Sinorhizobium fredii USDA 257: one gene and its partner. The protein of the gene in region 1 interacts with the protein of each later gene in a pairwise test. Links are inferred from orthologs where the notes say so. Each region holds a gene or a part of one and is shown on either strand. Other genes may lie near its edges.

Region 1 (5,401 bases):
GGAGGTGCTGGGCTTCCTCAAGGAAAAGCATCCGCGATGAGCGCCGAGGCGTTATGGCTCTTTCTGGCGGACCATTGGCTGCCGCTCCTTTCGGTCATCTGCCTTCTGCTCCTTTCGGCTTTCTTCTCCGGGTCTGAGGCGGCCTTGACCGCAACCTCCCGGGCGCGCATGCACACGCTCGAGAGCAATGGCGACCGGCGGGCCGGCGTCGTCAATCGCCTGATCGAGCGGCGTGACCGCCTGGTTGGAACGCTGCTCCTCGGCAACAACCTCGTCACCATTCTCGCGACGTCGCTGACGACCAGCCTATTGCTCGGCCTCGTCGGCAACTTTGCCGTGCTGATCGCCACGGTCAGCATGACGGTGCTGCTCGTTCTCTTCTGCGAGGTGCTGCCGAAGAGCTGGGCGATCGCCTCTCCCGATCGGTTCGCGCTTGCCGTGGCGCATATGGTAAGACGCTTCGTGGCGGTCGCTGGCCCCATATCCGCGCTTATCAATGCGATCGTCCGCCGCCTCCTGAACCTCTCCGGCGTGAATGTCGCCTCTGACAGGCCGATGCTTTCGGCCCAGGAGGAACTGCGCGGCGCCGTCGACCTGCTGCATCGGGAAGGGGCGGTGATCAAGGCGGACCGCGACCGGCTCGGCGGCGTGCTCGACCTCGGCGAACTCGAGGTGTCCGACATCATGATTCACCGCACCGCCATGCAGGCGGTCAACACGGAGGAGCCGCCGGAGGTCTGCGTCCGGGAGATACTCGGAAGTCCCTTCACGCGCCTGCCGCTGTGGCGCGGCTCGACCGACAACATCATCGGCGTCGTCCATTCGAAGGATCTCCAGAGGGCGCTGGCCGAACCCGGCGTCGAGCCGCACACGATCGACATCGTCAGGATCGCGCAGAAGCCATGGTTCGTGCCAGACACGACCAATCTCAAGGACCAGCTCAACGCCTTCCTGCGGCGTAAGCTGCATCTGGCCATCGTCGTCGACGAATACGGCCAAGTCCAAGGCCTCGTCACGCTGGAGGACATTCTCGAGGAAATCGTCGGCGACATTGCCGACGAGCACGATCTCGATATCCAGGGCGTTCGCCAGGAAGCCGACGGATCGATCGTCGTCGATGGCTCCGTGCCGATCCGCGACCTAAACCGGGCGCTCGACTGGTCGCTGCCGGACGAGGAGGCGACGACGGTCGCCGGTCTGGTCATCCACGAAGCCAAGAGCATTCCGGAGGAGCGGCAGGCTTTCACCTTCTACGGCAAGCGCTTCATCGTCATGAAGCGGGTGAAGAACCGGATCACCAAGCTACGTATCCGCCCGGCCGAAGAGGAGGCGGCAGGGCTCTAGGACCTGACCCTAGTCTCACCAGCGCGTCGGCTCGCCTGGCGCAGCCGGCTCGACGGCAAGCGCATGCAGGCCAGCATCGAGCTCGGATTTCAACAGGTCGTTAATGGCCCGGTGGCGGGCCACACGGCTCATGCCGGCGAAGGCACTGGACACGATGCGGATGCGCATGTGGGTGTCGCCGCCGCCGTCGAAACCCGGCTGGTGGCCGGCATGCAGATGGCTCTCGTTGATCACCATCAGCCGTTCGGGATGGAAGGCCTTCTCAAGCTTCTCTTCGATACGGCTTTGCAGCGACATGCTTCCGTCCCATTTCCCTGTTTGCTCTTACGGCTCGAAGGCGCCGGCGATGCAAAATGCGCGCACAAAGCCAGCAACATTCCGCTTTGTCAATTCTTGTTGTGACCCGTCGCAACCCCCATAATGGATGCCATGAAGCTCGATTCAAAATACTTTGATCGCATCCGCACGCGCCGCAAGCCAGAGGCGCGCGTGGAGCCGTCTGCGCCCATGTGCCAGTGGGACGGCTGCGACAAGACCGGCGTGCATCGGGCTCCCGTCGGCCGCAATGCCGAGGGCGAATATTTCATGTTCTGCTTCGAGCACGTGAAGGAATACAACAAGGGGTACAATTATTTCTCCGGGCTCTCGGACACGGAGATCGCGCGCTACCAGAAGGAAGCGGTTACCGGGCATCGTCCCACCTGGACGGTCGGTGTCAACAAGAGTGCCCGCAACGGCCCGACGCAATCCCAGATGCGCTCCGGCAGCGCGGGCGCACAGGCGCGCATGCGCGATCCGTTCGGCTTCTTCAACGAGGCGCGGGCCCGATCGGCGCGGCACGAGCCGCGGCTGCGCAAACTGAAGACGCTCGAGGCCAAGGCCTTCGAAACGCTTGGGCTTGCCGCCTCGGCGACCTCCGCCGATATCAAGGCCGCCTACAAGGAACTCGTCAAGAAACACCACCCCGATGCGAATGGCGGAGACAGAGGCTCGGAAGACCGTTTTCGGGCCGTGATTCAAGCCTATCAATTGTTAAAACAGGCTGGTTTCTGCTAACAACGCGCATTATGACAGAAAGCACTTTTTGCAGGCGTATGCGCGGGTGCCGTCCGGCGGCCGCTCTGGAGACATGATGAGCAAGATTGACCTCGACATTTCCAACCTCCCCGACACGACGGTCTCTGTCCGGGAGGCTTTCGGCATTGATACGGATCTGCGCGTTCCCGCCTATTCGAAGGGCGATGCCTATGTGCCCGAACTCGATCCCGACTATCTCTTCGACCGGGAAACCACACTCGCCATTCTTGCAGGCTTTGCGCACAACCGACGCGTGATGGTTTCCGGCTATCACGGCACCGGCAAATCGACCCATATCGAGCAGGTGGCGTCGCGCCTCAACTGGCCCTGCGTGCGCATCAATCTCGACAGCCATGTCAGCCGTATCGATCTCGTCGGCAAGGATGCAATCGTCGTCAAGGATGGGCTGCAGATCACCGAATTCAAGGACGGCATCCTGCCCTGGGCCTATCAGCACAACGTCGCGCTCGTCTTCGACGAGTATGATGCCGGCCGGCCGGACGTGATGTTCGTCATCCAGCGCGTGCTGGAGTCCTCCGGCCGGCTGACACTGCTCGACCAGAGCCGCGTCATCCGCCCGCACCCGGCCTTCCGCCTGTTCGCCACCGCCAACACGATCGGCCTCGGCGATACGACCGGGCTCTATCACGGCACGCAGCAGATCAACCAGGCGCAGATGGACCGCTGGTCGATCGTAACCGCGCTCAACTACCTGCCGCATGACAAGGAAGTCGACATCGTCGCTGCCAAGGTGAAGGGGTTCACCGCCGACAAGGGCCGCGATACCGTGTCGAAGATGGTGCGCGTCGCCGATCTCACCCGCGCCGCCTTCATCAACGGGGATCTGTCGACCGTCATGAGCCCGCGAACGGTGATCACCTGGGCCGAAAACGCCCATATCTTCGGCGATATCGCCTTCGCCTTCCGTGTGACCTTCCTCAACAAGTGCGACGAGCTGGAGCGGGCGTTGGTCGCCGAGCATTACCAGCGTGCCTTTGGCGTCGAACTGAAGGAAAGCGCCGCCAACATCGTGCTGGAAGCCACGGCCTGATCGCTTCGTCTAGGCTGAAGAAGGAACTGTCGTGAGCTCGAATTCCAAGGCGAAGCCGCAAACGAGGGAGAACGCCGCCGAACCGTTCAAGCGGGCGCTCTCCGGCTGCGTCCGGTCGATTGCCGGGGATGCGGAGCTCGAGGTCGCCTTTGCGAACGAGCGTCCGGGGATGACCGGCGAGCGCATCCGCCTGCCGGAGCTTTCCAAGCGTCCGACTCGGCACGAGCTCGCCGTGGCGCGCGGTCTGGGTGACTCGATGGCGCTGCGCAAGGCGTGCCACAACGACCGCATCCATGCGACCATGTCGCCGCAAGGCGCGGATGCGCGGGCAATCTTCGACGCCGTCGAGCAGGCGCGCGTCGAGGCGATCGGGGCGATCCGGATGCCCGGCGTCGCCGACAATCTCTCCTCAATGCTCGAGGAGAAATATGCCAAGGGCAATTTCGGCGCGATCGACAGCCAGTCGGATGCACCGCTCGAGGAGGCGGTGGCGCTCCTGGTGCGGGAGAAGCTGACCGGCAAGAAGCCGCCGGCCTCCGCCGGCAAGGTGCTCGACCTCTGGCGCGATTTCATCGAGCAGAAGGCCGCCGCCGACGTCAGAAACCTGCCCGCGGCGGTTAACGACCAGCAGGCCTTCGCCCGGGTCGTGCGCGACATGCTGGCTTCGATGGATGTCGCCGAAAAATACGGCGAGGACGATATCGAGCCAGACGACCAGGAAAGCGAGACCGACGAGGACCAGCCGCGCAGCCAGGAGCAGGACGACAACGCCGGCGAGGAGGAAGAGGGCTCCGACGCCGCCCCCGCCGACGAAAACCAGTCTGCCGAGGAGCAGATGGAAGAAGGCGAGATGGACGGCGCCGAGATCTCCGACGACGACCTTCAGGACGAGGGCGACGAGGACAGCGAAACGCCCGGCGAGGTCAAGCGGCCGAACCACCCCTTTGCGGACCTGAACGAAAAGGTCGATTACGCGATCTATACGCGCGAGTTCGACGAGACCATCACGGCCGAGGAGCTTTGCGACGAGGCGGAACTCGATCGTCTGCGCGCCTTCCTCGACAAGCAGCTCGCCCATCTGCAGGGGGCCGTCGGCCGCCTCGCCAACCGCCTGCAACGGCGGCTGATGGCGCAGCAGAACCGGTCCTGGGAGTTCGATCTCGAGGAGGGGGTTCTGGATACCGCCCGCCTGCAGCGGGTCATCATCGATCCGATGCAGCCGCTTTCCTTCAAGCGGGAGAAGGATACGAATTTCCGCGACACCGTCGTGACGCTGCTGATCGACAATTCCGGCTCGATGCGCGGCCGGCCGATCACCGTTGCCGCCACTTGCGCGGACATTCTCGCCCGCACGCTGGAGCGCTGCGGCGTCAAGGTCGAGATTCTCGGCTTCACCACCAAGGCCTGGAAGGGCGGGCAAGCGCGCGAGAAATGGCTCGCGGGCGGCAAGCCTCAAGCGCCGGGCCGCCTCAACGATCTGCGCCACATCGTCTACAAGTCGGCCGATGCGCCCTGGCGCCGCGCGCGCCGCAATCTCGGCCTGATGATGCGGGAAGGGCTGCTCAAGGAGAATATCGACGGCGAGGCGCTGATGTGGGCGCACGACCGCCTGCTCGGCCGGCCGGAGCAACGACGAATCCTGATGATGATCTCGGACGGTGCACCGGTCGACGATTCCACCCTGTCGGTGAATCCTGGCAACTATCTCGAGCGACACCTGCGCGCCGTCATCGAGCAGATCGAGACGCGTTCGCCGGTCGAGCTTCTGGCGATCGGCATCGGCCATGACGTGACGCGGTATTATCGCCGCGCCGTGACGATCGTCGATGCGGACGAACTTGCGGGCGCGATGACGGAGCAGCTTGCCGCCCTGTTCGAGGAAGAGCACCGGCACGGCCGCGTCGGACGCCTGCGCCGGGCCGGCTGATC
Region 2 (7,368 bases), 4.2 Mb from region 1 along the record:
TGCATGGCGCGGCTGATCGTCGTATAGGGTCTCTTCGCATACATCACGTCGAGGATGCTCTGGATGGCCTCGTCGCCGCCCGTGCCGAGGATCGAGGCGCCGAGTATGTCCTTCGTATCGGCGTCAACGAGCACCTTCATGAAGCCTAGCGTCTCGCCCTTCTCGACGGCGCGGCCGACGCGCGTCATCGGCCTTGTGCCGATCAGCAGCTTGCGGCCGCTCTTGCGCGCCTCGGTCTCGGTCATGCCGGCGCGACCGAGCGGCGGATCGATATAGAGCGCATAGGTCTGGATGCGGTCGCTGACCCGGCGCGGGTCATTGTCGATGAGGTTCGCGGCAACAATTTCGAAATCATTGTAGGACGTATGGGTGAAGGCACCCCGGCCGTTGCAGTCGCCCATGGCGAAAATGTGCGGCACGTTGGTGCGCAGGAAATCATCGACCTCCACGTAGCCGCGCGCGTCGGTCTTCACGCCGGCCCTGCTGAGCCCGAGATCGTCCGTGTTAGGTCGCCGTCCGGTGGCAAGCAGCACATCGGAGCCGATGACCTCCGGGGCTCCCGACGTGCAGTCGACGCCCGCTGCGACGCCATCGGCATGCTTGGCGAAGCGGATGCATTCAGCGTTGAGGCGTATATGAATGCCTTCCTTCTCGAGGATGGCACGGATTGCATCGGAGACGTCGGGGTCTTCCCGCGCGATCAGGCGCGGCCCCTTTTCAATGACGGTGACCTCGGAACCGAAGCGACGGAATATCTGCGCGAATTCGAGCCCGATATAGCTGCCGCCGACGATGAGCAGATGCCTGGGCAGGTGGTCGAGATCCATGATCGAGCTATTGGTGAGATAGGGCACCTCGCTGACACCCGGAAAATCGGGGATCGCCGCGCGCCCGCCCACGTTGAGAAAGATCTGCTCGCCGGAAATCAGCTGTTCGCCGACGCGGATGTCGGTCGGGCCCTCGAAGCGCGCATGGCCCTCCAGCACGGTGCAGTTCTTCATGCCCTTAAGCCAGGACTCGACGCCCGCACGAGAATCGAGCGTCACCTTTTGCTTGCGCGCCATCACCCGGGCGAAATCGACGGAAATGGGGCCGGTCGTCATGCCGTATTCGGCGCCGCGGCGCGCCGTGTGGATGGCGTAGGCGCTCGCGACCATGGCCTTGGTCGGCATGCAGCCGGTGTTGACGCAGGTGCCGCCGAAGAGCTTACGCTCGACGAGCGCTACGGATTTGCCGGCATCCGTCAACCGTCCGGCGAGCGACGGTCCGGCCTGGCCGGCGCCGATGATGATCGTGTCGAAATGCTTGCTCATGATGACACCACCCAGAGCGCCAGCAGAATGGCAACAAGGTCTTCGAGGAGGGCGATCGGCAGGTCCTTGCCGCCGATCGCCGTAACGAGCCGCTTGCGCCCTTCATAACCGCCGAGCGTACCGATGATCGCACCTATGCCTCCGGCAACGGCGCCGCCGACCAAAGAGCCACTTGCAGTGCCGATCACCGCGCCGCAGAAACCGCCGCTGACGATACGCGCGCCGAATTGCTGCGGAACCTTGCGGCTCGGCGTGCTCGGCAGTTGGTCGGTGACGTATTCTACGAGCGCCAACACGCCGAAAATGTAAGGCGTGAAGCGGTAACCCACAAAGGCGGCCCAACTGTTGGCAGCGGGCAACCAGCCGGCCGCCGCGGCGAAGCTGACGGCCGCCGGCGCGGTCATCACCCGCAAGCCCGCTACCACGCCGATCAGAAGCGCAAGAATATAGACGGACATCCCACCCCCCGAACGGCATTTCAAGGACTGCGCGGGCGGCTGCCGCGAAAACGCGACTGGCTTGCGGCCGCCTCGGATATGCTGGCATTCTAAAATGAAATAGTGGCGATCGACTATCGTGGGCCCTGAGGACTGCGCGCTGTGAGGCGGACCCAACGGAAGAGTGGCCGACTTCCGCTTTGATTGCAACCCGGTAGTACGTAGCTTGACCTCAGGCATCCCGAAGTTCAACCATAAGTTCCTACGAGTCCGTTGCTCTGTTCTTTGCTGAACCCTGACATATATGGATGCTCTAACCGGACGCAGCGGAGAGCCGTGACGGCCGCGGGATCAATTGAGGGAGACAATCATGCGCCTGACCCTGATGAAGACACTTATCGGCACCGCTCTTGCCTTTGCGCTGACCTCCGCGGCGGCGAAGGCCGACGTCGTGGTTTCCTCCAAGATCGACACGGAGGGCGGCGTTCTCGGCAACATCATTCTCGCCGTGCTGAATGCCAATAACATCAAGACCACGGACCGGGTCCAGCTAGGCGCCACTCCCGTCGTTCGCAAGGCGATCACTGCCGGCGAAATCGACATCTATCCCGAATATACCGGCAACGCCGCTTTCTTCTTCGAGAAGGCCGACGATCCGGCCTGGAAGGATGCCGCCAAGGGCTATGAACTGGCAAAGAAGCTCGACTACGACGCCAACAAGATCGTTTGGCTGACAGCATCGCCGGCCAACAACACCTGGGCGATCGCGCTGCGCAAGGAGGTGGTCGAGAAGAATAGCCTCAAGACGCTTTCCGACTTCGGGAAATATGTCAGTGGCGGCGGCGAGGTCATCCTGGCGGCGTCCTCCGAGTTCGTGAATTCCGCCGCTGCCTTGCCCGCATTCCAGACCGCCTACGCCTTCACCCTCAAGCCGGAGCAACTGATCACGCTCTCAGGCGGCGATACGGCTGCGACGATTGCGGCGGCTGCGAACCAGACGAATGGCGCCAATGCGGCGATGGTCTACGGTACAGACGGCGGCATCGCACCCTCCGGTCTCGTCGTTCTCGAGGACGACAAGAACGTGCAGCCGGTCTATCAGCCGACGCCGATCATCCGGGAAGCGGCGCTGAAGGAGAATCCGACGATCGAGAGCCTTTTGAAGCCCGTCTTCGAAAAGCTCGATCTCGTCACGCTGCAGGAATTGAATGGCCGCGTGCAGGTCGGCGGCGAACCGGCGAAAGCGGTCGCCGAGGACTTTTTGAAGAAGAACGGCTTTCTGAAGTAAGCTGACAAGGAAGCGTTGTCCGATACCGGATCGGGCAACGCGGATAATGCGTCGAGCGGATCATTTCATGGCGATCGGTGTCATCCGAGAAACAGAGCGCAGGACCCTCCCTTTCGACAAACTCGGCGTGATCATTGCGGCTCTGGCGGTTTACGGCGCGTTTTTTGCGCCCTTCGCGACCTTCCGGGCAAACCGCATCGTCCAGGGCGAGGGAAAAGCGATCCTCGAGGCCTTGCCGCCATCGTTCGGCTACGGGCTTCTCGCCCTTGTGGCGTTCGGTACGGTCGTTGCGCTTTTCAAGACATCCGTCCTCGTCCGCATGGCCGCGGCCTTTGCTATCCTCGTTGCGCTGTGCTTTCTGATCGGCAGTGCCGCCGGCAATTTGGTCCCGGCGGACAATGCCTATGCCCGCGTCTCACCGGCTTCCGGCTTCTGGATTCTTGTCTTTGCGTTCGCGCTTCTGGTTGCCGATGCGTTGACGCGGCTGAGCCCCGGACCCGGCCTGCGGCTTCTTTTCCTGGCCGGAGCCCTGGCGCTCGTCGGGGCAATGCTCGTCACGGGCCGATGGGACGGACTTTCGATACTCAAGGAATATGCGAGCCGGGCCGACACGTTCTGGGCGGAGGGCGGCCGCCACCTGACGCTAGCGCTCGGATCACTCGCTGCGGCAACGCTCGTCGGACTGCCGCTCGGCGTCCTCTGCCATCGCGTCGACCGACTGCGTGCGGCCGTGTTGAATGTGCTGAACGCCATCCAGACGGTTCCGTCAATTGCTCTCTTCGGAATTCTGATCGCGCCGCTCGGCTGGGTTGCGGCGCATGTGCCGGGTGCCGAGGCGATCGGCGTGCGTGGTATCGGCGTCGCTCCCGCCTTCGTTGCGCTCTTTCTTTATTCGCTGCTGCCAGTGGTCGCCAATACCGTCGTCGGGCTCGCCGGCGTGCCGCGCGCCGCAAACGATGCTGCACGCGGCCTCGGCATGACCGAATGGCAGCGGCTCGTGGCCGTCGAGTTCCCCTTGGCCTTTCCGGTCATCCTTACCGGTATCCGCATCGTGCTCGTCCAGAATATCGGGCTTGCGACCATCGCGGCCCTCATCGGCGGCGGCGGCTTCGGCGTCTTCGTCTTCCAGGGCATAGGCCAGACGGCCATGGATCTCGTGCTGCTTGGCGCGGTTCCGACCGTCGTGCTCGCCTTCACCGCCGCGATAGTGCTTGACGCGCTGATCGAAGTGGCGGGTCCGAAACACAGCCGGGGCAAGGCCGCATGATCGAATTCGACGGCGTTACCAAGCGTTACGACGAAACCGTGGTGGTGAGCGACGTCTCGCTGACCGTCATGCCGCATACGATCACCGTTATCGTCGGTACATCGGGCTCGGGGAAGACCACGCTGATCCGGATGGTAAACCGTCTGGTCGAGCCGACCTCCGGCGCGATCCGCATCGATGGCGAGGACAATCGCTCAGTGCCGGAATTCGAACTGCGCCGCCGGATCGGCTATGCGATCCAGGGCCACGGGCTCTTCCCGCATCGCACAGTGGCACAGAACATCGCCACCGTGCCGACGCTGCTCGGCTGGGAGAGGGCGCGGATAAAGGCGAAGGTGGAAGAGTTGCTGACGCTCTTCCAACTCGATCCGGATTTCTTCGGACCGCGTTATCCGCATGAACTCTCCGGCGGTCAACAGCAGCGCGTCGGCGTTTCGCGGGCGCTTGCGGCGGAACCGAACCTGCTCCTGATGGATGAACCCTTCGGCGCCCTCGACCCAATCATCCGCACCAAGGCCCAGGACGATCTTCTCGCCATCCAGAAGCATTTCGGCACGACGATCATCCTCGTCACCCACGACATGGAGGAGGCCTTCCGTCTCGCCGACCGGATCGCCGTCATGGACAAGGGCGAGGTGGTGCAACACGGAACGCCGGCCGAGATGCTCGTGCGCCCCGCCACGCCCTTCGTCGAGGAACTGATCGGCGCCCCTGAACGGCCGTTCCGCTTGCTTGCCATCGAGACGGCCGGCGATGCCGTCGAGCCCGGTGCGGCCGAAGGCACGCCGATACCGGAGGCGCTCAGCCAACGCGAGGCGCTTTCCGAACTCTTGTGGTCCGGGCGGTCCGCATTGCCGGTCGCAGCCGCGAATGGCGCCATCATCGGCAAGGTCAGCCTCAATGGCCTGGTGAAACGCGCGGCGAGGCCGCAGTGATGGCGTCGCTGCCCACGCTCCTGCGACTGGCAGTGTTCCTTCTGTTGCTGGCTTTTCTGCTGCAGCCCGGCTGGTTCGAGCCGCTGCTCAAGCCGCTGGTGCAGGAGAACGCCCCGGCGGTCTACAACCGAGGCAGCCTTTTCTGGCTGACGCTCCTCCATCTTCGCACCGTGCTCGTTGCGACATTCGCCGCGACCGTCGTTGCCGTGTCGCTGGCGATCCTCGTGACACGAGAGGCCGGCGCGGAATTCCTGCCGCTGTCGCGCAGCCTCGTGAATATCGGCCAGACCTTCCCGCCGGTGGCGGTGCTGGCGCTCTCGGTTCCGATCTTCGGCTTCGGCGAGAAGCCGACGCTGATTGCGCTTTTTCTCTATGGATTGCTGCCGATCTTCGAGAATGCCCTGACGGGGCTCACGACCTTACCGCCGGCGGTGATTGAGGCGGCCCGCGGCGCCGGCATGACCGAGCGCCAACGGCTCGTCCAGATCGAGCTTCCCTTGGCTTTGCCGGTGATCCTCACTGGCATTCGGCTGTCGGTGGTGATCAGCCTTGCAACGGCAACGATCGGCTCGACGGTGGCGGCCAAGACGCTCGGCGAGGTCATTATCGCCGGGTTGCAGTCGAACAATCTCGCCTTTGTTCTGCAGGGGGGGCTTATCGTCGCGGCGCTGGCGGTTCTCATCCACGACGCGCTACAAGCCTTGGAGCGTGCGCTCGCGGGACGCACGCACGCATAGCGCAGCCTCACTTGGACGCGTCGCCCCATGCGGAAAGCCGCTCGACGGGCCATGATGAAAATGAATTTCACATTCTCTCTAAACATTCGAATTTTTGTTGACGTAAGGAGAATTCTATCCCAGTCTACGAAAAATAATTACGAAATGGGAACGGCATCAGCATGAAAGTCGGGATAATCGGACTCGGATTCCGTCTCGGATATCTGGGCTATGTCTTCAAGGCGATCGACGAAAGCTTCGAGATCGCGGGCTATGTCGACCCGGCCCCTGCGGGCCTTGCAACGCTTGCGGAAAATGGCATTTCGGCGGGAAGAGCGTATGCCACGCCGGAGGAACTGATTGCCGGCGAGAAACTCGACCTCCTGATGATCGGCTCGCCGAACCACATGCATCTCGACCATATCCGCATCGGTCTCGAAGCGGGTCTCAAGGTTTTTTGCGAAAAGCCGATCGTCAGCACGATCGAGCAAAGCGTCGCACTCGCGGCGCTTCTGGGGAAGCACGGCCACGACCGGTTGATGGTGGGCCTCGTGCTGCGTTATGCGCCGATGTACCGCGATCTTCGCGCCGCCCAGGCTGCGGGAGCGCTTGGCCAGATTGTTTCGATCGAGGCGGCCGAGCATATCGAGCCCTATCACGGCGCATTCTTCATGCGGGACTGGCGCCGCTACGGACGCTATGCCGGCAGCTTCATGCTCGAGAAATGCTGCCATGATCTCGATCTCTACAACGGCGTGGTCGGCGCCCGGCCGGAGCGCGTGGCGAGTTTTGGCGGACGCAAGAGCTTCGTTCCCGCCAATGATCCTGCCCGCGACGGCATCAACGACCTGCAGCTATTCCATAGCAAGCCGAGCGGCTGGCTGGGCTCCGACAAGGTCTTCGACAGCGACGGCGACATCATCGACTATCAGGTGGCGATCATCGAATACGCCAACGGCGTGGCGATGAACTTCCACACGAACCTCAACGTCCCGGACCAGTTCCGCCGTTTCTGCGTGATGGGATCTCGCGGCATGGCGGAGGGCGACTTCATCCGCGGCTATCTCGACGTGCACGAGGTGCTCTCCGGCAAGAAGGTGGTCGAGAAGAAATATGCCAAGGAGACGGCGCTCTCGCAGCACTATGGTGCGGATGAGCAGATGGCGGCCGAGATCATCGCCCATATCCGGGACAGTGGCCCGCTTCCGGTCTCGCCGCTCGATGCGCTGGAAGCCGGTATCCTGGCACTCTCCATGGACGATGCGCGGATGAAGAGAACGGTCGTGGACCTGCGGCCGCTCTGGGACCGCTTCGACGAAGCCCTGCACGCCCGTGCGGCCTGAGAGGGAAGCGGGATGAGTGTTCGCCGCAGCACCGTCATCTTCGCCTGGATCCTGCTGCTTCCGGCTGCT

The links. Proteins that work in one complex are often made in the same cells at the same time.
Region 2: the proteins of USDA257_RS24775 (region 1) and USDA257_RS04930 interact in binary tests that used the Escherichia coli proteins (3 or more experiments, as listed by UniProt). The link is inferred for Sinorhizobium fredii USDA 257 from one-to-one orthologs.

What each region holds. Positions count from the first base shown.
Region 1 is NC_018000.1:5,267,578-5,272,978, reverse strand. The notes cover bases 1-2,920. They hold USDA257_RS24775 (BolA family protein), read right to left. Parts: upstream 1,642-2,920; coding sequence 1,360-1,641; downstream 1-1,359. Other genes in these bases: cobS (cobaltochelatase subunit CobS), read left to right, coding at 2,477-2,920; USDA257_RS24770 (J domain-containing protein), read left to right, coding at 1,765-2,400; USDA257_RS24780 (HlyC/CorC family transporter), read left to right, coding at 37-1,344; aroB (3-dehydroquinate synthase), read left to right, coding at 1-40. Also shown: more of cobS, read left to right, coding at 2,921-3,472; cobaltochelatase subunit CobT, read left to right, coding at 3,504-5,399. UniProt on the Escherichia coli protein: Transcriptional regulator that plays an important role in general stress response. Has many effects on cell morphology, cell growth and cell division. Acts by regulating the transcription of many genes, including dacA (PBP-5), dacC (PBP-6), ampC and mreB.
Region 2 is NC_018000.1:1,060,338-1,067,705, forward strand. What follows is about bases 2,306-5,205. They hold USDA257_RS04930 (ABC transporter permease), read left to right. Parts: upstream 2,306-3,105; coding sequence 3,106-4,305; downstream 4,306-5,205. Other genes in these bases: osmF (glycine betaine ABC transporter substrate-binding protein OsmF), read left to right, coding at 2,306-3,038; USDA257_RS04935 (ABC transporter ATP-binding protein), read left to right, coding at 4,302-5,205. Outside these bases: USDA257_RS04915 (FAD-containing oxidoreductase), read right to left, coding at 1-1,313; USDA257_RS04920 (membrane protein), read right to left, coding at 1,310-1,771; more of osmF, read left to right, coding at 2,121-2,305; more of USDA257_RS04935, read left to right, coding at 5,206-5,240; USDA257_RS04940 (ABC transporter permease), read left to right, coding at 5,240-5,977; USDA257_RS04945 (Gfo/Idh/MocA family protein), read left to right, coding at 6,139-7,299; USDA257_RS04950 (carbohydrate ABC transporter permease), read left to right, coding at 7,312-7,368.